3 linked regions of the Priestia megaterium genome follow. The protein of the gene in region 1 interacts with the protein of each later gene in a pairwise test. Links are inferred from orthologs where the notes say so. Each region holds a gene or a part of one and is shown in the gene's direction. Other genes may lie near its edges. The genes, in order: ndk, LIS78_RS26375 and LIS78_RS22835.

Region 1 (3,615 bases):
ATGAATATATAATGCAAGGTGAGTCCAATGAAACTAAAAATGATGTACGCTTTTTTGAATACGGATATTACCCTTATTGAGAAAGAACTTGAACAAACTGTTCATACCGATGAAACACTTATCACAGATGCTTCTCTTCACCTTTTACAAGCAGGGGGGAAACGAATTCGCCCTGTATTTGTTTTGTTGGCAGCTAAATTTGGGCATTACAACATCGACCAAATCAAACATGTGGCAGTAGCGCTTGAGCTGATTCATATGGCGTCTCTTGTTCATGATGATGTTATCGATGACGCTGATAAGCGACGCGGAAAACCAACAATTAAGGCAAAATGGGACAATCGTATTGCTATGTATACAGGGGATTACATCTTTGCTCGTGCGCTTGAAGTTATGAGTGAGGTTAAAGATGTGGAAGCACATAAAATTTTATCTAATACGATGGTGGAATTAACGCTCGGTGAAATTGAACAGATTAAGGACAAATACAACCTAAACCAAAACTTACGCGTGTATCTGCGTAGAATTAAACGTAAAACGGCACTGCTAATTGCTGCAAGCTGTCAGTTAGGCGCAATTGCAGCGGGAGCTCCTAAAGATATACATAAACGTTTATTTTGGTTTGGATATTACGTGGGAATGTCATTTCAAATTACCGATGACATTTTAGATTTTATCTCATCAGAAGAACAGCTTGGGAAACCAGTTGGCAGCGACTTACTGCAAGGAAATATTACGCTGCCAGTTTTGTATGCCATTGAAAATGCTGAGTTTCGAGATAAAGTAGAACAGCTTTTCGAGAGGGAATATGAGCAAGAGCTGATCAATGAAATTATTTCTGATATTAAATCTTCTAACGCCATTGAACGTTCATTTGAGATGAGCGATCGTTATCTGCAAAAAGCGATGAGCATTTTAGAAGAACTGCCGCCAAACAAGGCGAAAAAAACGCTGCATCAAATTGCGAAGTACATTGGAAAACGGAAATTTTGATTTATTTACTTTCATAAGTTGTAAACTGCTCGAAACAATGTTAATATCTTCATGAGGTGTGATTGCGCTTTCAAAACTTGTTTACATATCATGAACTTCAGGGGTGGAGAGTAAAATGATACAAAAAACGTTTTTAATGGTCAAACCAGACGGGGTACAAAGAAGCATTATTGGTGAGGTTATTTCTCGCTTTGAGAAAAAAGGTTTTCAATTAGTTGGAGCTAAGCTTATGCATATTTCGCAGGAATTAGCTGAAACACACTACGGTGAACATAAAGAGAAACCTTTCTTCGGTGAGTTAGTGAAATTTATCACATCAGGTCCAGTTTTTGCTATGGTATGGGAAGGTGAAAACGTGATTTCAGTATCACGTCAAATGGTGGGAAAAACTAACCCTCAAGAAGCGCTTCCTGGAACTATTCGAGGTGATTATGGACTGATTGTCGATAAGAATATTATTCACGGCTCAGATTCACCAGAAAGTGCGGAGCGTGAAATCAGCTTATTCTTTGAAAGTGAAGAGCTGACTTTCTATAAAAAAGACGCAGACGCTTGGATTTACTAATTTAGATAGCGCAAGGAGACGAATGAATTTTCATTCGTCTTTTTTATTGTGTTTATAAATAGGTCCTAGGCTATTGATTGCGAATGTCTCTCTACATAAACATTTTCACAATGTATTCCGATATATTAATAAGAAGATAAGCGTATATAAAGGTTTTATTTCCTTATACGTCTAACATAAACGTATAGAAATGAGAAAGGAGAGTCAAAAATGATAGATGAATACGACGCGTTTGTGGAGAAAATGAAAATAAAAACAGGCATTGATTTATCACTATATAAGCAGTCTCAAATGCAACGCCGCCTCACCTCCCTGTATGAAAAAAAAGGTTTTTCTAGTTTTTTTGAATATTATCGAGCAATGAACAGTAACAACGAACTGCTTGAGGAGTTTTTAGATCGGATGACGATTAACGTGTCAGAGTTTTATCGCAACTATCAGCGGTGGGATATATTGGAGCGAAAAATTTTACCGACTCTTGTAAAAGGAAAAACAGACCTGAAAGTGTGGAGCGCTGCCTGTTCAACAGGGGAAGAGCCATATACACTAGCGATGGTTTTATCAACATTTTTTCCGCTTTCACGTATTTCTATATTGGCGACCGATTTGGATGAAAAAGTGATAGAAAAAGCAAAAATAGGCTTTTATGATGAACGTTCACTTCAGGAAATGCCTGTTTCGATGAAAAATAAGTACTTTCAACAAAGAGGAACCGGGTACTTATTAGATGAAAAAATCAAAAAAACAGTTGTTTTTCAAAAACATAACTTACTGTCAGACTCTTTTCCAAAAAACGTTGACTTGATTGTTTGTCGAAATGTGCTTATTTATTTTACAGATGAAGCAAAGCATGCTTTATATGAAAAATTTAGCAGAGCTTTAGCACCTGGCGGCATCTTATTTGTAGGTAGCACAGAACAGGTTTTTACTCCGCAAAAGTATGGATTTGAAACGGCTGATACGTTTTTTTACAGAAAAGTAAAGACCATTTAATCGAGACAATCTGAAGCGGTTTTTTAAAAGCTGAGGTGAAACTTTTTGTACATTCTTATGTTATAGTATGGTATAGTCATATTTAAAAATGGAAAAATTCTGACGAATAATACATATTAAGCGGAGGTACGATTATGCGATATTTAACAGCAGGAGAATCACATGGTCCACAGTTGACTACTATTTTAGAGGGTGTTCCGGCAGGGCTTCCTTTAACAGCGGAAGACATCAATACAGATTTAGCGCGAAGACAAAAAGGTCATGGTCGCGGAAGACGTATGCAAATTGAAAAAGATCAAGCGGAAATTTTAAGCGGTGTCCGCCACGGCTATACGTTAGGATCTCCTATTACGTTAGCGGTAGAAAATAACGACTGGAAACACTGGACAAAAATTATGGGCATCGAGCCAATCTCTGAAGAAGAATCAGAAGAAGTAAAGCGTAAGATCTCAAGACCAAGACCAGGGCATGCTGATTTAAACGGCGCTATTAAATATGGTCATCGCGATATGAGAAATGTATTAGAACGTTCTTCAGCTCGTGAAACAACTGTAAGGGTAGCAGCAGGTGCTGTCGCTCGTCAAATCCTTGCTCAGTTCGGGATTTCTGTAGCTGGACATGTATTAGAAATTGGCGGCGTACAGGCAAATCCGCCTCAATACAAAAGCTTAGAGGAACTTCAAGAAGTCACTGAAGCTTCTCCAGTAAGATGTTTTGACTCAGCTGTTGAGAAAGACATGATGCAAGCAATCGATGATGCTAAGAAAAACGGCGATTCTATCGGAGGCGTAGTAGAAGTTATTATTGAAGGCGTGCCAGCAGGAGTAGGCAGCTATGTTCATTACGATCGTAAATTAGATGCGAAGATTGCTGCAGCTGTTATGAGCATTAATGCATTTAAGGGCGTTGAGTTTGGGATTGGATTTGAAGCGGCTCGCAGACCAGGAAGCGAAGTTCATGACGAAATTCTATGGGATGAAAAGAATGGATATACCCGTAAAACAAACAACTTAGGCGGCTTTGAAGGCGGCATGACAACAGGTATGCCAATTGTAGTACGCGGT
Region 2 (8,988 bases), 840 kb from region 1 along the record:
AGGTACTGTTACATTTGTTAAAGCAATCGTTGATGTGCGAGGAACTGCTCCCGGCATGTTTGCAACTGCATAGTGTACAACACCGTGCTTTTCATAAGTCGGCTGATCGTGTGTTGTAATGTGGTCGATTGTTTCAACAATACCACCTTGGTCGATTGCTACGTCAACAATAACAGAACCTGGCTTCATTGTTTTCACCATTTCTTCTGTTACTAGTTTTGGAGCTTTTGCACCTGGGATTAATACTGCGCCAATCACTAAATCTGACTCCGCTACTGCATCCGCAATATTGTAAGGATTTGACACTAGCGTATTGATTTGGTTGCCAAAGATATCGTCTAATTGACGTAGACGTTCAGGACTTAAATCAATAATTGTTACATCAGCACCGAGGCCGATTGCGATTTTTGCAGCATTTGTACCAACACCGCCGCCTCCGATAATCGTTACTTTTCCGCGGCTAACTCCAGGAACACCCGCTAATAAAATTCCTTTTCCACCGTTTGATTTTTGAAGGAATTGTGCACCGATTTGAGCAGCCATACGTCCTGCTACTTCACTCATAGGTGTTAATAGAGGCAATGTACGATTTACGGCTACTGTTTCATAAGCAATGGCTGTTACGCCGCTATCTTTTAATGCTTTTGCTAGTGCTGGTTCAGCTGCTAAGTGAAGGTATGTGAATAAGATAAGACCTGGTCTAAAATAGCCGTATTCACTTGCTAGTGGTTCTTTTACTTTCATAACCATTTCAGCTTGGGCCCAAACGTCAGCTGCTGTCTCAACAATTTCAGCTCCAGCTTTTACATAATCTTCGTTTGTGAAGTTACTTCCAATACCCGCTTCATTTTCAATTAATACACGATGACCTGTACCAACAAATGATGCTACGCCTGCTGGTGTAATCGCTACTCGGTTTTCGTTGTTTTTGATTTCTTTTGGTACGCCAATAATCATGATTAATTTCCCCCTTGGTCGTTTGTGTACCTTTAGTATAAAGAAAGTTTTATGAAATTTCTTTGTCTAGAAAGAAGAATTGAAGAAGTGGTTTTTGTTTAAACACACAAATGTAAACGCTTACTTATCAGAATTTTTAATTTTTATGTAAGATCATCTAACATCATAAGGAAATAAAAAGTAAAAAAAGAGCTATTCGTTTATTAGAAAATAAATGAATAGCTCAATGTTAAAAGAAGTTACATCATATGTTATTTTTTATATTTCATTAACTTAATATCAATATAAAGAGCCATTTTTTGATTAACGTCCTTTAAGTTAATATCACCAATCTCTGAAATTCGCTTTAACCGATAGCTAAGTGTATTCATATGCACATTTAATTCTTTTGCTGCTTCGTTAATGTTATTATCATTATTTAAAAATACTTCGAGAGTCTCCACCAAGTTGCTATTATGACGAAGATCGTAATCAGTTAGCTTCTTTAAAGAATGGTTTTCAAATTGATCTTGCACGCGCTTTTCTAAAATAACATCAAGAAATTGATAAATACCTAATTCTTGATAGTTAATAATCTCTTTCGTTTCTTCTGGAAACTTACTTTTCATATCTAATACGTTCAAGGCTTCTTTATAACTTTTTTCGATATGATCGTGGGATGAATAAATACTGCTGCAGCTGGCTTTAATTTGAGTAACATCAAAGCGTTCATACATGTTACCTCTAAAATAGTCTACAAAATCTCGCTGTTCATCAAGAGGGTTTTCAACCGCATCCAAAGAAAGCAGTAAGATTAAATCATTGCAATCAATCGTATAAAGAACGATTTTTAAGCGATGCATTGTTTTTAACATATATGAGATTTGGCGTTCAGCTTCAGGCGTAATATCTTCTTGGAAGCGGAAGATAGCAATGGAAAACGTTGATGGAGCCGTAATTTGAGCTTCATAAAACGCTTCTGAAATTTCTTGGCGAGACTTAATGTGACCAGTTAATAATTTCCAGAAAAATTCCTGTGAACGTTCCTCTCGTTTATATTTTCGAATTTGAAGCTGTAGCAATTTGTTTTTTAATACATTCGCAGCTTTTTTTAATAGTTCTACTTCTTCATCGCCTAAGGCTTTCTCAATTTCAACAGCCCAGATGAATCCTAGAACTTCTTCATTTTTCCAGATAGAAATAGCTATACGATCTCCAAGCCCAATTTCATTTATATTTTTCACACGCACAGGTTCATTTGTCTCAAGCAGTTTAGGAATAATGCCTTCTTTCCATAAGTTGTTGATGACTTTTTCCGGAACTCTTCTTCCAATAATCGTGGCAATACGCGCCTGGTCCGTTCTTTCGTCATGGGTGCTATAAGCTAATAAGCGATGATTAGCATCTTCAATTGTAATAGGGCAGTTCAATACCTCGCTAATGCGATCAGCGAATTCTTCAAGCGTATCAAAATTTTCTTTGAACGGATCTTTGATTGGTTTCGTCATATATAAAATCCCTCTTCATAAAACAAAATAAGTACTAGTGCAGCTTTTTAGCTGCAGTAAATATAGTAAAACGGTAACAACCGTGTTGATCATCAATTCATTGAAATGATTAACTGCTTAATATTTTAACAAAAGTAATTGTTTAAGAAAATGTTAAAATGCGTCTAAAGGTAGTTAAGAATGTACGGATGATTAGTAACTACGTTCATTTCACTTATTTTATCGAAATTTTCTTCAAAATAATCAATGTTCGGTGAGCATGATTCTTTTCAAATGTGTATAATAAAACGTATGATTATGGTTATATCAAACTTGAATCTGTAACTTTCTTTATGATATGTTCAGTTACGATTAGGTTGACCAATTCATATTACACATGAAGGGAAGAATTTAACATGGCAAAACAACAAATCGGTGTTATCGGTTTAGCGGTTATGGGGAAAAACTTGGCGCTAAACATTGAGAGCAGAGGCTATTCTGTTTCAGTTTATAACCGCTCTCCTGAAAAGACAGAAGAGTTCCTAAAAACAGAAGCAGAAGGTAAAAATTTTGCAGGTACATACAGTGTGGAAGAGTTTATTAATTCTCTTGAAAAACCGCGTAAAATTTTATTAATGGTTAAAGCTGGTGCTGCTACAGATGCAACAATTGATTCGTTAAAACCATACTTAGAAAAAGGCGACATTTTAATCGATGGCGGAAATACATTCTTCCAGGATACAATTCGTCGTAACAAAGAGCTAGAAGAATTAGGGATCCATTTCATCGGTACAGGCGTATCCGGCGGAGAAGAAGGCGCATTAAAAGGACCTTCAATCATGCCTGGCGGACAAAAAGAAGCATATGAACTTGTAAAACCAATCTTAACAGCTATTTCAGCGAAAGTTGAAGGCGATGATTGCTGCACATACATTGGACCAAATGGTGCAGGTCACTACGTAAAAATGGTTCATAACGGCATTGAATATGGCGATATGCAGTTAATTTGTGAAGCATACTTCATTATGAAAAACGTATTAGGCTTAGAAACAGATGAATTACATGAAGTATTTGCTGAATGGAATAAAGGCGAGCTAGATAGCTACTTAATTGAAATCACAGCTGATATCTTTACGAAAAAAGATGAAGAAACAGGTAAAGCACTTGTAGACGTTATTTTAGATACTGCAGGTCAAAAAGGTACAGGTAAATGGACAAGCCAAAGTGCGCTTGATTTAGGTGTACCACTACCAATCATTACGGAATCTGTATTTGCGCGCTTTATTTCAGCTATGAAAGAAGAACGTGTAAAAGCAAGCAAAGTATTGAGCGGTCCAAATGCAGCTGCATTTGAAGGCGATAAAACTGAATTAGTAGAAGCAATTCGTAAAGCATTGTACATGAGTAAAATTTGTTCATATGCGCAAGGGTTTGCTCAAATGAAAGCAGCTTCTGAAGAATATGACTGGAATTTACAGTACGGTGATATTGCAATGATCTTCCGTGGTGGTTGTATCATCCGTGCACAATTCTTACAAAAAATTAAAGAAGCTTACGATCGCGATGCAGATCTAACAAACTTATTGTTGGACCCATACTTCAAGGATATCGTAGAAGGCTATCAGTCGGCTCTTCGTGAAGTTATTTCAATTGCGGTTAAACAAGGTATTCCTGTACCAAGTTTCTCAAGTGCATTAGCTTACTATGACAGCTATCGTACAGAAACGCTACCAGCGAACCTTTTACAAGCGCAACGTGACTACTTCGGAGCTCACACATATCAACGTGTTGATAAAGAGGGCGTATTCCATACTGAGTGGTTAAAATAAAAAACAAAAAAAGCAGCTGTATACTACAGCTGCTTTTTTTATTTATTCTTTAGGTGAGAAGTTGTCTTCTCCGACCGGCCACCAGTGGAAACCGTCTTCAGCAAGCAATGCGTCTGATTCTTTTGGTCCCATTGAACCTGATTCGTAGTTCGGGAAGTTTTGTGCTTTTTTGCTTTCCCATGCTTCTGAAATAGTATCAACAAATTTCCAAGAAAGGGCTACTTCATCCCAGTGAGTAAAGTTCGTTGCATCCCCAAGCATGCAATCATAAATAAGGCGTTCATAAGCTTCCGGTGTATTCATTTTATCTCCACAGTTATTGCAATAGTTCAAGTTAATCGGTGTGGATGATGTTGCACCTGGCGTTTTACGCGCGTTTAAGTGAAGCGTAATGCCTTCTTCCGGTTGGATATGAATAACAAGCAAGTTTGGATGAATTTCTTTATCTTTATTGAAGTACAGGTTCATTGGTAAGTCTTTGAACTGTACAACAATTGTCGTTGCTTTTTCTTTCATGCGTTTACCTGTACGGATATAAATCGGTACGCCAGCCCATCTAAAGTTATCAATCATAAGCTTACCAGATACAAATGTAGCGGTATTAGACTCAGGATCAACCGAGTTTCCTTCGCGATAGCCGATAACTTCTTCTCCTTCAAGTACACCTTTGCCGTATTGGCCTCGTACAAAATAATCATCTACTTCATCTACTGATAAAGAGCGAAGAGCACGTAATACTTTTACTTTTTCACTGCGAATTTCTTCCGGTGTTAATTTAATCGGCGGTTCCATTGCAAGCAGGGCAACCATTTGAAGCATATGGTTTTGTACCATATCTCGAAGGGCACCTGAAGATTCATAGTAACGGCCACGGTCTTCTACACCAAGCGTTTCGCTAGACGTAATTTGGATGTTTGAAATGTATTGGTTGTTCCACATCGGTTCAAATAGAGCATTTGCAAAACGGATAACTTCGATATTTTGCACCATTTCTTTACCGAGGTAGTGGTCGATACGATAAATTTGATCTTCCTTAAATGCATGGCGAATTTGTTCATTTAATTCTTTAGCAGAAGGATAATCATGGCCGAACGGCTTTTCAATGACTAGGCGACTCCAACCTTCTGTTTGTGTTAAACCTTCATTTTTTAAATTCGAAGCAATTGTTCCGAAAAATTCAGGTGCCATTGCTAGATAGAAAATACGATTTCCAGGCACGTTGTATTGCTCATCAAGGCTTTCTGTTAGGCTTTTTAATTCTTGATAAGAAGCGACATCTGTTACGTCAAACGGTTGGTAATAAAAATGTGAAGCAAACTTTTCAATGTCAGCGTCACTGTTTTTGAAACTGCTCACTGATTTTTTTACATTTTCGCGTAATTCGTCATTAGTCCAAGGTCTTCTTGCGACACCAACAACAGCGAAATCTTCCGATAGTTTGTTCGCTTTATATAAGCGGAAAATAGAGGGGAATAACTTACGTTTTGCTAAATCACCTGTAGCGCCAAAAATTACGATAATGGATTTTGGTTGTACATTTGTCATTACTTCTAGGACCTCACTTTGTCGTAGTTACGTTCAATTTTTTTCCGCTTTAACAGACAACACTTAAATGAAATCTGGGGATTCATTGCCCGTTAAACTCGGCCTTTATAAACAAACGAATGATTGCTTGTTTACCTTTTCCTTTATGTATAGAACTACTAATAAATTGTAACGATTTTAAAGAGTTAACGCAAATAGATTAAAACAATTTGTAGTTATTATTCCATGTTTTTAACAAGTTTAAAAGTATTTTGTTTCGAATACTGAGAAAAAGCTACCGTTATTTTAACAGTAGCTTTTCTCATTTATTTATATTGATACAGGGAACCGATAGATTTTTTTGTTGAAAATGGCAAGTCAGGGCTATCGGCGATGACAAAAATAGGACAGTGCATTAAAAGTGGATGTTTTTCGAAAAAAGAAGCATCAGCGTGATAGATGGACGATAGAATAACAGGGAGCTGTTCTAAAAAGTGAAGGTAGCGTGTAATGGTTTCATCTGTTGATGTATGCGCACCGATGTAATAATACACAGTAAGGGAATAAAAACCTTTATCAAAGACGAAGGATGCTAAATATTCGTTCCGCTCTTTTTGCATATGATCGTAGGCAAATTCAATGCCGATTTGAATGGAAGGAACAGAAGTGTGTTGACCTGGGAAAACGGTGTATTTTCTTGGTATCATCGGTTCAACGGGTGTAACACCCAGGCTGTAGGTTACGTCTATTTGGTGGGGATTGCTGATGATCATATGGAATCCCTCCTTTAATATAAAAATACACTCTTTATAAGTGTATACAAAGTTTCATTGAACATGACAATATTAAAATATGCCCAGGCTCTCAGCATATTTAAAGCAGGCAACGTTTGAGCAGGGGGCAGAGTTTACGATAAAATAACAAAAAAGATTATTATGAGGTGATAAGCAATGAGTATTTTAAAAAATGACTGGGCTCCTTTATTAGAAGAAGAATTTCAAAAAGACTATTACATACAGCTTCGAGAATTTTTAGTGGATGAATATAATCACCACACCATTTACCCTGATAAATATGATGTTTTTAACGCTTTACACTATACGGATTATAAAAATGTAAAAGTGGTCATATTGGGACAGGATCCTTATCATGGACCAAATCAAGCGCATGGACTGAGCTTCTCTGTTCAACCAGGAGTAAAAACACCGCCTTCTTTAGTGAATATTTACAAAGAGCTGAAAAATGAAATGGATTATCACATTCCGAATAACGGTTATTTAGTCAAATGGGCAGAACAAGGTGTTCTTTTGCTTAACACTGTTTTAACGGTTAGAAGAGGAGAAGCGAACTCTCACAAAGGAAAAGGGTGGGAGCAGCTGACGGACCGTATTATTGAATTAGTGGCACAAAAAGAGGAGCCAGTTGTGTTTTTGCTGTGGGGCAAGCATGCACAAGCTAAAAAAGAGCTTATTCATCATTCGCACCATTTAATTTTGGAAAGCCCGCACCCTAGCCCATTTTCGGCTAATCGAGGCTTTTTTGGCAATAATCACTTTCAACGAGCAAATGAGTTTTTGCTCCAACACGGACGTCAATCCATTGATTGGCAAATTGACGATGTGTAAAAGTGAGCATTTCATGAAGATTAGCTTCAGACATAGCCTCCTATTTCATCTTTTGATAAAATAGCTGTATAAAGTCATATTGAATGTAAGATGAGGTGTCTACATGGATATAAAAATGGCGCAGCTCCTTGATAAAATTAGTGCAGAAGTACAAAAAGCAAAGCACCATTCGAATAGTGCGAACGTTCGAGATCAATTGGTTGCCATAAAAGCACTGTGTGAGCTTGCATTAGATCAAAATGGAGAGGTTTCAGTATCGAAACCTGTCTCGGTTTCAAAACCTGTTGTAATGTCTTCACCGGAAATTATGCAATCGCCTGAGATTATGCAGCAACAGATTATTCAGTCATCCAAACCTAATTTTGAGGGAACGAAATTGAAATCAGATGATGCAAACGGCGATAGTCTGTTTGATTTCTAAAGTGAGGAGAAAAACATGAAACTATTTTTAATGATCGGTGCAATCAATGCGATGTTAGCGGTTGCTCTTGGTGCTTTTGGAGCGCATGGGTTAGAAGGGAAAATCTCAGAGAAGTATTTAGAGGTATGGAAAACGGGAGTGCAGTACCAAATGTTCCATGCAATGGGGCTGTTTGTCATTGCGTTTCTATTAAGCAAATTTCCTCAATCTTCTTTGTTAACAGCTTCGGGCTGGATTATGTTCGCGGGGATTGTGCTGTTTTCGGGCAGTCTCTATGTATTAAGTACGTCCGGTATTAAAGTTCTCGGCGCGATTACTCCGCTAGGTGGAGTTGCATTTATTGTGGCTTGGATTTTTATTGTTGTTGCAGCTGTAAAATGGCTATAAAAAAACCCCTGAAAAGGGGTTTTTTTAACGCGGAGAATAATTGCTCAACTGCTGGCCTCCACCGCTAAACGGATAATTATATTTGATTGGACCCTCAAAAGTGATGTAATCGAGATAAACCATAAGCAGTAAATAACGAGTGCCAGTTTGTGGATCACTTAAAATGATATGATCGCGTCCGGCTGCTTCAATTTCCCCTCTAAAGACCTTAGCGTTCCACTGCGTATTATTTTCAAACGTCATATATACAGTCGCTATTTTTCCTCGATTTAAACGTAAAATATTTTCAATATATGATTCTTCAATGGGCAGTTGATTTGGGTCTTGGGGGGCACCACTGCCTCCAGAAGAGGTAGGGGGCGGACCTCCTTGGCTTTGCCCTTGAACCTGCTGGCCGCCTGGCTGGGGCTGCTGCGGCTGAGGCATATAATAAGGGTAGTTTGGACTCATATACGGATTTTGCATATATTGCTGTTGCGGTTGATTAGACTTTGGTTTTTTCATAGGAACCTCCTTCAAACAAAAAGAAATTAGTAAACTCCTGGACAATCAGCTTGAGTTGGTGCAAAGAAACAGTGAGATTTAAATCGTCCTGTGTTATTTTGGTTATACCATTGAGCAGGACAGTCGCCGCTGGGCTTGAAAAACCACAGTGAGTTTTCCGCGGGGTTAAAACGTTCCCCTCTTAATACACGTCGTGCAAGTGTAATTTCAGACTGGCGGGCACGCTGATAAAAGTAGCCTTTTTGAGTTGCTTCAAATCCGCCTGGGTTTTGAAA
Region 3 (11,215 bases), 160 kb from region 1 along the record:
GCGAAGACTCTTGCAGGAAAAGTGGAAGCGACGAGGAGGCTCACCGGCCGCCCGCGGAAAGCGAAGGCTTGCATGGAAATCAACAGCGGTGTCGAAAGTGATTCATACTAGCTTATTTATCCAATTTACCCATCTTTAGATTAAATTAATTTAGTTATGTCTCTACCTCTTCTTTTTTTGTTAAAAATCTTTACATATATGGTTTTTTATTGAATTTAAGGGTCGTAAGAACTAGTTTTTTACCTAAAAAACACGCAGATAGACCTTCGTTTACAAAAGCTTTACATTGAGTTAAAACACAATTAATAGTCGGCTATTATTCTGTAAGTGTAAGGATTAATAGAAATGATCAAAATAAGGGGAAGCGTTTCGGCTTCTCGTATTTATTTACACTGATAGTAAACAATAGATATTAAACAATAGATATTAAATAGACATAGAGAGACTTTTATTGTGCTCAAAACGGTTAAAGACGATGAAGGAGGATTATCCAATGGCAATAACAATGGAATTGACTAACAAAGAAAAAGTAAATACTCCGCAAATAAAAGAAATTGTATATAAAACAAAAGGTTTGAATTTATGGTATGGCAACACACATGCCTTAAAAAATATTGATTTAGACATTCATGCTAACGAAGTTACCGCGATCATCGGTCCATCAGGCTGCGGAAAATCAACATATATTAAAACGTTAAATCGTATGGTAGAAATGACCCCAATTGTCCGTACATCAGGTGAAATTGAATATAGAGGGAAAAATATTTTTGATAAATCGTACCATGTGGAAGAGCTGCGCACGCAAGTAGGAATGGTTTTCCAAAAGCCAAATCCGTTCCCAAAATCTATTTATGATAATATTGCGTACGGTCCAAGAATTCATGGCGTTCGCAACAAGAAAAAACTAGATGAAATTGTTGAAAAAAGTTTACGAGGAGCAGCTATTTGGGACGAAGTTAAAGATCGTTTGAATCAAAATGCGAATGGGTTGTCAGGTGGACAACAGCAGCGTATCTGTATTGCTCGCTGCTTGGCTATTGAACCCGACGTTATTTTAATGGATGAGCCTACTTCTGCACTCGATCCAATTTCAACATTAAAAGTAGAAGAGTTAGTACAAGAATTAAAGAAAGACTTCAGCATTATTATTGTTACACATAATATGCAGCAAGCGGCACGTATTTCAGATAAAACAGCATTTTTCTTAAATGGAGAAGTGGTAGAGTACGCAGAAACAGATAAAATCTTCTCAATGCCAGCTGATAAACGCACAGAAGATTATATTACAGGTCGTTTTGGTTAAGACATACAAGGAGATGGGATGAGTGGTTGTACGCGAAAAGTTTCATGGTGATTTAAAGATATTACGTGAAAAATTATTAGAAATAGGGCGCTTAACGCATGAGGCGCTATCAAAATCAATTGAAGCGTTGCAAACAAGCAACGTTGAGCTGGCGCTAGAAATCATCGACGGCGATGCATACGTTGATGATTTAGAAGAAGAAATCAATGACCTAGCTATCTTGCTTATTGCAAAGCAGCAGCCGGTGGCTATCGATTTAAGACGTATCATTGTGGCAATTAAAATTGCTTCGGATGTTGAGCGTATGGCAGATTTTGCGGTTAACGTAGCAAAATCAGCTATACGAATTGGAAATGAAGAATTAATTAAGCCGTTAGAACATGTGAAGAAAATGCACGATATTTCGATTGAAATGCTGAGTCTTTCGTTAAAAGCTTATCACGAGGAAGATCTTGTTTTAGCTAAAAAGGTAGCGGAAATGGACGATGAAGTGGATGAGCTTTACGGAATAACAATCAAAGAACTTTTAAGTCTTGCTAAGGAAAAACAGGAGGCCATGAACCAAATTACACAGCTTTTATTTGTAGCCCGCTATTTAGAGCGTATGGCTGATCATACCACTAACGTAGCAGAAAGCGTATTTTACCTTGTAAAAGGCAAACGCTACGATTTAAATGAATAGTAGAAAAAGAGGCTGGGACAAAAGTGTTTTAGTTGAAGGAAGATCCGAACGATGAGTCGTTCGGATTTTTTTCATTGTGTTGATGAACGTAGGTTTAATGTAGCTGCTTCCAGCTGTTGATTGGAGGGCAAGGCAAAGACTCCCGCGGGAAAAGCGGAAGGGGTGAGACCCCGCAGAAAGCGAAGTCTTGCATGCAAATCAACAGCGGTGTAACAAGCGATTCATACAGGCTCATGCATCCAATTTGTTGGTCTGTAGATTCCATTGATTTAGTTATGTCTCAATCTCTTTTTTATGAGCAAATGACAGCCACTGTGTTGACCTGAATTTTTAACACAAATCGACAAATTGCGTTTATTGTGGCAACTTTTTCTGAATGGTAAGATGTTAATAAGTTTATACGGCATTCATATGTAGAAAAAACAATCTAAGAAACGAAGTGATAAAACAGTGGCTCCTAATCTTATTCAAAACTTAAATGTGTGTATAGCTACTCAACTTGACTCATCTCATATTTATGTTCACTGGTCGTTTTCAGAGCATATCCGAGAGATGGTAGAAAGTATGTTTTCGACACGGTGGGAAGAATTGAATCTAGCTATGTGTACGTATGATATAACAGGTCTTCATTTTAACGGCCATGAATCAAACCGCTATTATATGAAGGGTCTTACTCCTAAGCAAGACTTCATGTTTATGAATAGCTTGGAAAGTGAGCGCACATATGTAATAGATATTGGTATTCAAGATAAAGAAGGAAGTTTTTTTTCCCTTCTTCGTTCGAATCCGGTTTATTTGATGAAAGAACAACATGAACAAGTGAATGTAACTTCGTTAGGCTGGATGTACGAACCTGTAAAAGTTCACCAGGGTGTTCAAAATGAATTTAGCACATATTCCTTATATTCAAATGACTTGGAGCAGGTGAAGAAGCAATATGAATAGTGATGACTGTATTCTTTTAACTTATATGCATTATCCGTTGCTACATGTACTTCAAGCAGAGAGTGAGTATCCGCTGTTTGAACAAGTAACGAACGAATTCATCCCTTTTTTAGATCAAATTGAGTCTAAGAAATTGATAGGTGCAACAGCCGTGATGTCTTGTGTGTTTTTGAACGTATTAAACGACGAGGAGTTCAACACTCGTTACGCTCAGTATTTACACCAGTTTTCAAGCCGGCAGCATCAGAGAGCACTCACTTTTTTAAAAAAGTGGGACGGGAGCTTGTTCTCAGCCTGCAAATATTTCTTTCAGCATGACATGATGGAATGTATTCCTACTACCGTAACGAACGCGTTCGTTTCCATCCTTAAAACGGAACAAACATTAAATCTCCAAATTACAGAAGCAATACGTGTTTTTCAACAGTTTTTTGAAAAAAAGCCCGTTGGTTTTTTTATACAGCAAGGAGAGTATACTCATCAAGTAGATATGCTCCTGAAATCTCATGAAATGCGCTATACCTTTGTGAAGTCATCAACAGATGAACTAAAAAAGTCGCCTGCTGGCATTATCTTGTTCCCATATCCTAAGCAAGGAAAACAAGTTGAGGAAGGAACAATGAATAAAGCGAGCGCTGTTTTGGATTTGAAAGCTAAGGACACGCTTGGCTTTCAGCGAATGCAAGCAGCAAGCGGTACATTTCAATATCCTTTAGATTACGCGAGGGATATACAGTTTCACCAAAACGAAACTCTTGCACTCTACGGTGCAACAAAAAGCGCCGAATTTGTCAGTGAGAACAATCAATTGTTTATTTCAACTGTACAGAAGTCAGAGGCGATGCTAGATGTTATCGATTCTAAACATCCTAGCGTGGTGAATGCTATCTACCAACAGTGGCTCCTTTTAAGTAGCAGCGATTGGCTTTATAATTTTGAAAAGATCAGAGATGAATACGAAAGGCAAGTACAACTGTTTGATTTTCTTTGTCACGAAGAGAATCCAAGGATGGATAGTGAAAACAGTTTTCTTTCAGGAAGTTCTTTTTTATACTCTACAAAAGAGATAGAGCCGGCGGCTTTATCAGTAAATCAATATAAAGGCGGTCTCTCCATTCTAATGCTTACATGGGAATTCCCTCCTCTAGTTATCGGAGGACTTGCACGACATGTATTTGATTTATCCAGAGCGTTAGCAAAGGCGGGCCATCACGTTAGTGTATTAACAACGTATGTAGAGGGGCTGCCGGAATATGAGCGTTTATATGGTGTTCACGTTTACCGAGTTAAAAGCCTGCAGCCTCATCATCCGGATTTTTTGACATGGGTAAACAGTTTGAACGTGGCTATGGCTCTTAGAGGACTGCAGTTAGGCTACAAGCTGTCTTTTGACGTTATTCATGCTCATGACTGGCTTGTGGCCTCCGCTGCGAAATGTTTAGCAGATAAAACGGATAGACCGCTAATTACGACCATTCATGCGACAGAACATGGGCGCAATAATGGTATTCATAATGACATGCAGCAGAAAATTCACTTGCAAGAAGAGGAGCTGATTCGACAATCAAGCTCAATCATTGTCTGCAGCGACTATATGAAGAAAGAATTAATCACTTTATTTCACGTAGAACAAGATAAAATTGCTATATTTCCAAATGGAATTGACAAGCAGCTGGTAGTCGACGCAGTAAATGAGCGGTTAAAAGAAAGTTTACAAAAGAAATATAATTTTAGAAAGGCCCCTATTATTTTTTCAATTGGACGAATTGTATATGAAAAAGGATTTCAGCTATTTATTGAAGCAGCGGAACTATTTAAGAAAAAACAAATAGATGTTCAATTCGTTGTGGCGGGAAAAGGGCCTTTACTTCATGAGTTTCGAACACAGGTAAGTGAAAAACAATTAGACAAATACGTGTATTTTATTGGATACATTACCGATAACGAACGAAATCAGCTTCTTCAAGCTTGTAAAATGGTTGTTTTTCCAAGTCTATATGAACCTTTTGGAATTGTGGCTTTAGAGGGGATGGTAGCCAAGAAGCCAACTATCGTTGCCGATACAGGAGGTCTAAGCGATATTGTTTCACATTTCGACACGGGCCTGACGTTTGCCCGAGGAGATACGCTCGAATTAATCAACTGTATTGAATTTTTGTTAAAAAATGAAAAAATGGCTGCGAAAATCAGCGAAAATGGGTATAGAAAAGCAACAACTATGTTTAGCTGGGAAAAAATCGCTATTGATACAAGTAAGCTGTTTCAACATCACATTTGCCAGGATAAAAAAAGGAGGGAGGCAAAAAATTGAAAGCCATTATACTTGCTGGCGGTAAAGGAACAAGACTGCAGCCCTTGACCTATACGATTCCAAAGCCTATGCTGCCGCTTTACGATAAACCTGTGATGGAATATAGCATTGAACTGCTTAAGAAACACGGAATTACAGAGATTGGGATTACGCTGCAGTATAGGCATGAACAAATTATTGAATACTTTGGGGATGGCTCTCAGTGGGGAGTGACGCTTACTTATTTTATCGAAAAAGAGCCTCTTGGAACAGCGGGCGGAATTAAGCGAGCAGAGGCCTTTATTGAGGAAGACTGTATTATTATTAGTGGAGATGCCTTAACAGAAATTAATCTTCAAGACGTTATTCATTTTCATTATGAACAAAAAAGCGAAATGACCATTGTTACAAAAGAAGTAAACGACGTGCGGGGTTATGGAGTGGTGACGATAGATGAAGGGCATCGAGTCACGGGATTTGTAGAGAAACCGACCTACGAACAGGCCAATAGCCGATTGATTAATACGGGAGTGTATGTGATCAAAAAATCCGTTCTTGATTACGTGAATTCTTATGGTCCTACAGATTTTAGCTTTGACATTATCCCGCTTCTTTTGGAATATAATCATACTGTGTGCAGTTTTGTAACGGAGGATTATTGGATTGATATTGGGCAAATCCACCATTATCGTCAAGCACACTATGATTTGTGGAGCAAGTGGTTTGGCAATAGACAGGAAAGTATTGTCTCAGATGACGCGCTTATAGAAGAAGGGGTGACTGTTTACGATCCGGTTTACGTAGGAGAGAATGTGGTGATTAGAAAAGGTGCTTCAATTGGTCCTTACACGATTATCGGAACCAATAGTATCATAGAAGCACATGCTGCAATCGATAAAACGATTTTGCTTCAAAACGTAACGGTGGGGGCAGAATCGTTTTTATACAACGCTACGATAGGTCCCTATGTAAATGTTCAAGCAATGACTACGTATGTCCAAGATACAGTAGCTGAAAATCAAGTGCTACCTCAACTTTCTGTAAAACCAGATGTTTCTATCTTCAAAAACGGTCGCCTGTATGTACATTCATCTGTTGATCGAGAAAGACTATACAATGCGTTATTACTTGTATGCAAACATCAAGGGTCGTTCTGTCTAGCAAGCGATGATGAAGGAGAAGCCATTCAACTTCGCAAAGAATGCTTTTCTTTTTTACGGAGTAATCATTCAGCTGTGTATGATATTAAAAAAGAAGCTCTTCCGGTATTTCGATATTACATGATGATTTCACAAGCGAGCATTGGTATTTATATTGGTGTGGATATCAAAAACAGCGGCCTTTTTTTAGAAATATATGACAAGAAAGGGCAATTAGTTAATCAGCTTATTGAAAAAAAGATTGAGCGGATGTACCTTCAAGCTAAAAAAGCAAACGTAACGACTTCTGTTCCACTTAAAGAAACAAGAATAGGAAATATCAGGGAAGAATATTGTGATGCTTTAGTAAAATCAATTAATCAGCATGTTTTATTAGAAGATAGTATGCGGATTGGCGTGATTTGTTCGCCGTTTATACAGGAAGTTGTCGAATTATTATGTAAGCGTCTTCGTGTCCATGTGTTGTTTTTAAACAAATGGGAGAAAACAGAAGAAATCAAACGAATAATTAAAAAAAATAAGCTGTCTTTTTGTATTCAGATTAAAGAAGATGGAGAAACATTTGCTCTATATGATGAAAAAGGCTGCAGCGTAAATGATTCAGAAATTATGTCGCTTTATATTTATAGCGTATACATGACAAAAAAAGTAGCATTCGTTCCTATTCCTATACACTATTCATCCACACTAGAAACATTTGCTCAATCTCTCAATCAATCATTTATGAGGACAAAAGCAAAAAAACGTGATTTGCTTAGTCTTTTGGGGCCCGTTCAATTTCAGTTAGATGCCATGTACGCTTTATGTCAGCTGATCGAATTAATCATGGTGCAACAGCGGAGAATTTCTGAAATGATTCAATATGTCCCGCACGCTTATATGAACTGGCGCTATATTTCATGTCCGCTAGAAATTCAAGAACAAGTGATGAAGAAGCTATTAGAAGAAGCAATCGGTAAACAAGTGTATGTAATTGATGGCTTAAAAATTTACCATGATCGCCATGAATGGACGCTTATTTTGCCCGATGGTCACTTGCCTGTATTAAATATTTATTCAGAGGCGTTAAACACTCAGACTGCCAAGAAGCTGTCGGCATATTTTGTAGAAAAAATACAAGAGTATCAAAGAGTGTAAATAGTGGATTTTATTTAAAAGAAAGGAAGTACGCCCCTCATAAAAAGAGTTCCGCTTATTTCAAGAAACTTCATCTATATATAAGGCGTAGCAGAGAAGGAGCTCAGGGCTCTAAGAGGAAAAAAAAGTGAAGAAATGAAATTAAATGACTTTCTTCAAAAAAACAGACTGGCATTTCCTTTCGAAAAATGATATTATATTAAAGTCTGATTTATGTTTATAATGTTTGGAGGGAAAATAGATGCGCGTAAACGTTACATTAGCTTGCACTGAAACTGGTGACCGTAATTACATTACAACTAAAAACAAGCGTAATAACCCAGATCGTCTTGAGTTAAAAAAATACAGCCCAAGACTTAAAAAAGTTACACTTCATCGTGAAACAAAGTAAGCAGTAGGAGTACAATCCTGCTGTTTTTTTTATAGGGGGAATTAAAATGAAATCTCATCTGCGCAAAGAGATGAAGCGCGTTCTTAATTTAATTTCTGAAGAGCAGCACGAGGCACATTCAACAAGCATAGCAAATGCACTGTATGAAACTTGTTTATGGAAAGAAGCTAGAGTCATTGCAGCTACGGTTTCAAGAAATAAAGAAGTTAATACGAAAGCCATCATTGAACGTGCTTGGAAAGATGGAAAGAAAGTAGCTGTTCCAAAATGCAACCCCACAACATCTCAAATGGTTTTCTACGAGATTACGAATTTTTCACAGCTTGAAACAGTGTACTACGGGTTAGCCGAACCAATTGTTGAAGAAACTGTTCCCGTTTCAAAATCTTCAATTGATTTACTCCTTGTGCCTGGCGTAGTATATAGCAAAAATGGATATCGTATCGGCTATGGAGGCGGCTATTACGATCGTTATCTAACAGATTATACCGGACAGAAGCTAAGCCTTGCGTTTGAATGTCAAGTCGTTTCAGAGGTCCCATATGAATCTCATGATATTCCCGTTGAATATATTTTGACAGAGAAGGAGCTTATTTGCTGTGAATCCGTTTGATGCTGTCATGATAATTGTAATATTACTCATGGCAGGAGCAGGCTACATAGCAAAAGCACTGACAGTATCGGGAGCCTGCATGTCTTTCATCGTAGGAGCGAGCGTTTATATTGGTTTTTCGCTTCAAGGTTTTTTACTCTTACTCTTATTTTTTAGCACTTCTACGTTGTGTAGTAAGTACAAAAAAGAAAAAAAACGCGCATTAGAAGAAAAGCTAGAGAAGCACGACAGGCGAGATTATATTCAAGTCCTTGCTAATGGGGGGGTAGCTGCTGCTTGCGGTTTGTTATATGCTGCAACAGCTTTTCCTGTTTACATGTGGATGTTTATGATCAGTATCTCAGCTGCCAATGCCGACACATGGGCATCTGAAATAGGGTCTCTTAGTAAGAAGCCGCCGTTTTACCTTTGGACATTAAAGAGAGTAGAAGCGGGTACCTCAGGAGCCGTTTCACTTTTAGGTACAGCAGCCGGAGCAGCCGGAGCTTTTCTTATCGCTGCCGCTTGTTATTTTGCTTTTCCATCCGTGTCGCTGAGTAGTATATTGCTAGTCGGGTGCTTTGGTTTTATTGGAAACGCTATAGACACTCTTCTTGGAGCAAGTGTGCAAGTTCGCTTTCGCTGTCAAAGCTGCGGTATTGAAACGGAACGGAAAGACCATTGCCGTAAACCAACGGTAAAAGAGAAAGGAATAACTTTCTTTAACAATGATGTTGTGAATCTTGCCGCTATTTTGCTTGCTGCTTTTACAGGCGGAATCCTTATCCTGCTTTTACCTATATAAGAGCATAAAATGTTCGTCATAGGAGCAAAGTAAACGTAAGGAGGCTTGAAAATGAGACATATTGTATTAGTACTTACGCTTTTAGTTGTTGGAACGCTGGGCTATCAAATGAGATACCGTGTTTTAAATTCGCTGTTTGGAAATTCATTTATCCGCAGTCTAGCTGTTCGTTCATTTTTTAATTTGCCGTTTGTTCGGGATCGTTTAATGAAGCAGGTCTTCCGCTAAGAGCGAAAGATACATAAAAAACACCTTACAGACCTGTAAGGTGTTTTTTTGTAGAAAAAGAAAAAGGGAAAATCGTTGCTTTTTTCCTGGCTTTCTGCCATCTTTACATATAGAGAGTGTGAGGAGGTGACTATTTGTCTAGGCAAGATTTTTATTATTTGCAGCTGGCACAGCAATTGCTTGGCCATTCTTCATATGAGTTGATTTCGATGAAAGCTGATGCTTCAGAGCTATGGTTTCAATCTTCGCATCGTAAAGATAAGTCAATTGTCCGCATAGTCCGCCGGAATTTTAAATCAGCCGTTGAGCAGCAAAAAGATGTATTGTATGCACTACAAAGAGCTGAGAATGTGCGAAAGCAGAGAGGTAAATCATCGCTTACTCTTAACACGATTTACTTTGCTGATTTTGATCCTTTTTATACAGAGCAGTCCTTAGAAAGTGCGCCAAGTCCCTCTAAAGTGAATAGTTACGTTGAACAACTAACGGCAGAGAAAGCAAGCGCTTATGAACCTCTATTCGAACGGCTGGGTCTTACATTAGAAAGAGCAGACAATTTCTCTTCCGAAGAAGAAGCACAGCGAATAGAACAGTGGAAACATAAAATTGTGCTTTTTGTGCAGAAAAAACAAAGCGAAGAACAGCAAATAGCTGGATACGGGAAGCCTATTTTTACATATATATTTTTAGCGCTGCAAATCTTAATGTTTCTATTTCTGGAGTGGAAGAGCAGTACACAAAATACGCTCACTCTGATTCAATACGGAGCTAAATACAACCCCTTAATTATGGAAGGCGAATGGTGGCGTTTTTTTACACCTATAATTTTGCATATAGGACTTCTGCATTTGCTTATGAATAGTGTAGCCCTGTATTATTTAGGAACGCTTGTAGAGAGGATATATGGCAGCGGGCGTTTTGTCTTTATTTATATATTTGCCGGGTTTGCAGGATCTCTAGGAAGTTTTATATGGAATACGTCTATTTCCGCAGGAGCCTCGGGGGCCATTTTCGGTTGCTTTGGAGCTTTACTGTTCATAGCAAGAACAAATCCACGCTTCTTTTTTCGAACAATGGGGTCGAGTTTCATTGTAATCATTGTGATTAACTTGATTTTTGGATTTGTTGCGCCGAACGTCGATAATGCAGGGCATATTGGCGGTTTGGTTGGCGGATTTTTAGCTGCGAGCATCGTCAGTTTACCGAAACAAAAAAAGCTGTATATTCAGATTCCGGCTTTCATTTGCACGCTTTTATTAGTAGGAAGTCTGCTTTTTTATGGATATCATGAGCGTTCTGTTTATCAAGATGAGCCCTATGCACTCAGCGTAGCCGCTACGTATCTTCAGCAGAAACAGTATGAAGAAGCAAAAGATGCCATTAAGCTTTTTGTTGAAAAAGGAACAGGAAATAGTACCGTGTATTTCGTCAGTGCTAGCGCAGAATTTTATCTTGAAAATTATAAAGAAGCTAAACAGCAATTGAATCAGGCTGTAAAGTATGATTCAACTTTTCATGAGGCGTATTACAATTTAGCTCTGGTGAATATGAAACTGAATGATATTCCAGCGGCCACACAAAATATCGATAAAGCAATTGCGCTTGAACCGCAAAATGAAAAATACGAAAAGCTGAAGCGACAGCTAGAAAATTAAAACTGTTGAATGACGAATTTAATATTT

Evidence for each region.
Region 2: the proteins of ndk (region 1) and LIS78_RS26375 interact in binary tests that used the Escherichia coli proteins (3 or more experiments, as listed by UniProt). The link is inferred for Priestia megaterium from one-to-one orthologs.
Region 3: the proteins of ndk (region 1) and LIS78_RS22835 interact in binary tests that used the Escherichia coli proteins (3 or more experiments, as listed by UniProt). The link is inferred for Priestia megaterium from one-to-one orthologs.

Annotation. Positions count from the first base shown.
Region 1 is NZ_CP085442.1:4,231,674-4,235,288, reverse strand. What follows is about bases 2-2,833. They hold ndk (nucleoside-diphosphate kinase), read left to right. Parts: upstream 2-1,108; coding sequence 1,109-1,558; downstream 1,559-2,833. Other genes in these bases: aroC (chorismate synthase), read left to right, coding at 2,686-2,833; LIS78_RS21930 (CheR family methyltransferase), read left to right, coding at 1,769-2,551; hepT (heptaprenyl diphosphate synthase component II), read left to right, coding at 28-993. Also shown: more of aroC, read left to right, coding at 2,834-3,615. UniProt on the Escherichia coli protein: Major role in the synthesis of nucleoside triphosphates other than ATP. The ATP gamma phosphate is transferred to the NDP beta phosphate via a ping-pong mechanism, using a phosphorylated active-site intermediate.
Region 2 is NZ_CP085442.1:5,068,665-5,077,652, reverse strand. What follows is about bases 5,727-8,563. They hold LIS78_RS26375 (uracil-DNA glycosylase), read left to right. Parts: upstream 5,727-6,726; coding sequence 6,727-7,401; downstream 7,402-8,563. Other genes in these bases: gerQ (spore coat protein GerQ), read right to left, coding at 8,234-8,563; LIS78_RS26365 (DUF423 domain-containing protein), read left to right, coding at 7,838-8,209; LIS78_RS26370 (YwdI family protein), read left to right, coding at 7,517-7,822; LIS78_RS26380 (staygreen family protein), read right to left, coding at 6,103-6,549; zwf (glucose-6-phosphate dehydrogenase), read right to left, coding at 5,727-5,797. Also shown: ald (alanine dehydrogenase), read right to left, coding at 1-957; LIS78_RS26395 (PucR family transcriptional regulator), read right to left, coding at 1,209-2,444; gnd (NADP-dependent phosphogluconate dehydrogenase), read left to right, coding at 2,840-4,252; more of zwf, read right to left, coding at 4,295-5,726; more of gerQ, read right to left, coding at 8,564-8,713; LIS78_RS26355 (cell wall hydrolase), read right to left, coding at 8,740-8,988. UniProt on the Escherichia coli protein: Excises uracil residues from the DNA which can arise as a result of misincorporation of dUMP residues by DNA polymerase or due to deamination of cytosine.
Region 3 is NZ_CP085442.1:4,394,943-4,406,157, reverse strand. What follows is about bases 6,902-9,737. They hold LIS78_RS22835 (5-formyltetrahydrofolate cyclo-ligase), read left to right. Parts: upstream 6,902-7,954; coding sequence 7,955-8,521; downstream 8,522-9,737. Other genes in these bases: LIS78_RS22820 (rhomboid family protein), read left to right, coding at 9,668-9,737; yqgO (protein YqgO), read left to right, coding at 9,357-9,533; LIS78_RS22830 (DUF92 domain-containing protein), read left to right, coding at 8,508-9,305; rpmG (50S ribosomal protein L33), read left to right, coding at 7,759-7,908; LIS78_RS22845 (sugar phosphate nucleotidyltransferase), read left to right, coding at 6,902-7,517. Also shown: phosphate ABC transporter ATP-binding protein PstB, read left to right, coding at 506-1,303; phosphate signaling complex protein PhoU, read left to right, coding at 1,326-1,985; LIS78_RS22860 (hypothetical protein), read left to right, coding at 2,102-2,311; LIS78_RS22855 (DUF4912 domain-containing protein), read left to right, coding at 2,436-2,930; LIS78_RS22850 (glycosyltransferase), read left to right, coding at 2,923-5,241; more of LIS78_RS22845, read left to right, coding at 5,238-6,901; more of LIS78_RS22820, read left to right, coding at 9,738-11,188. UniProt on the Escherichia coli protein: Involved in the removal of 5-formyltetrahydrofolate.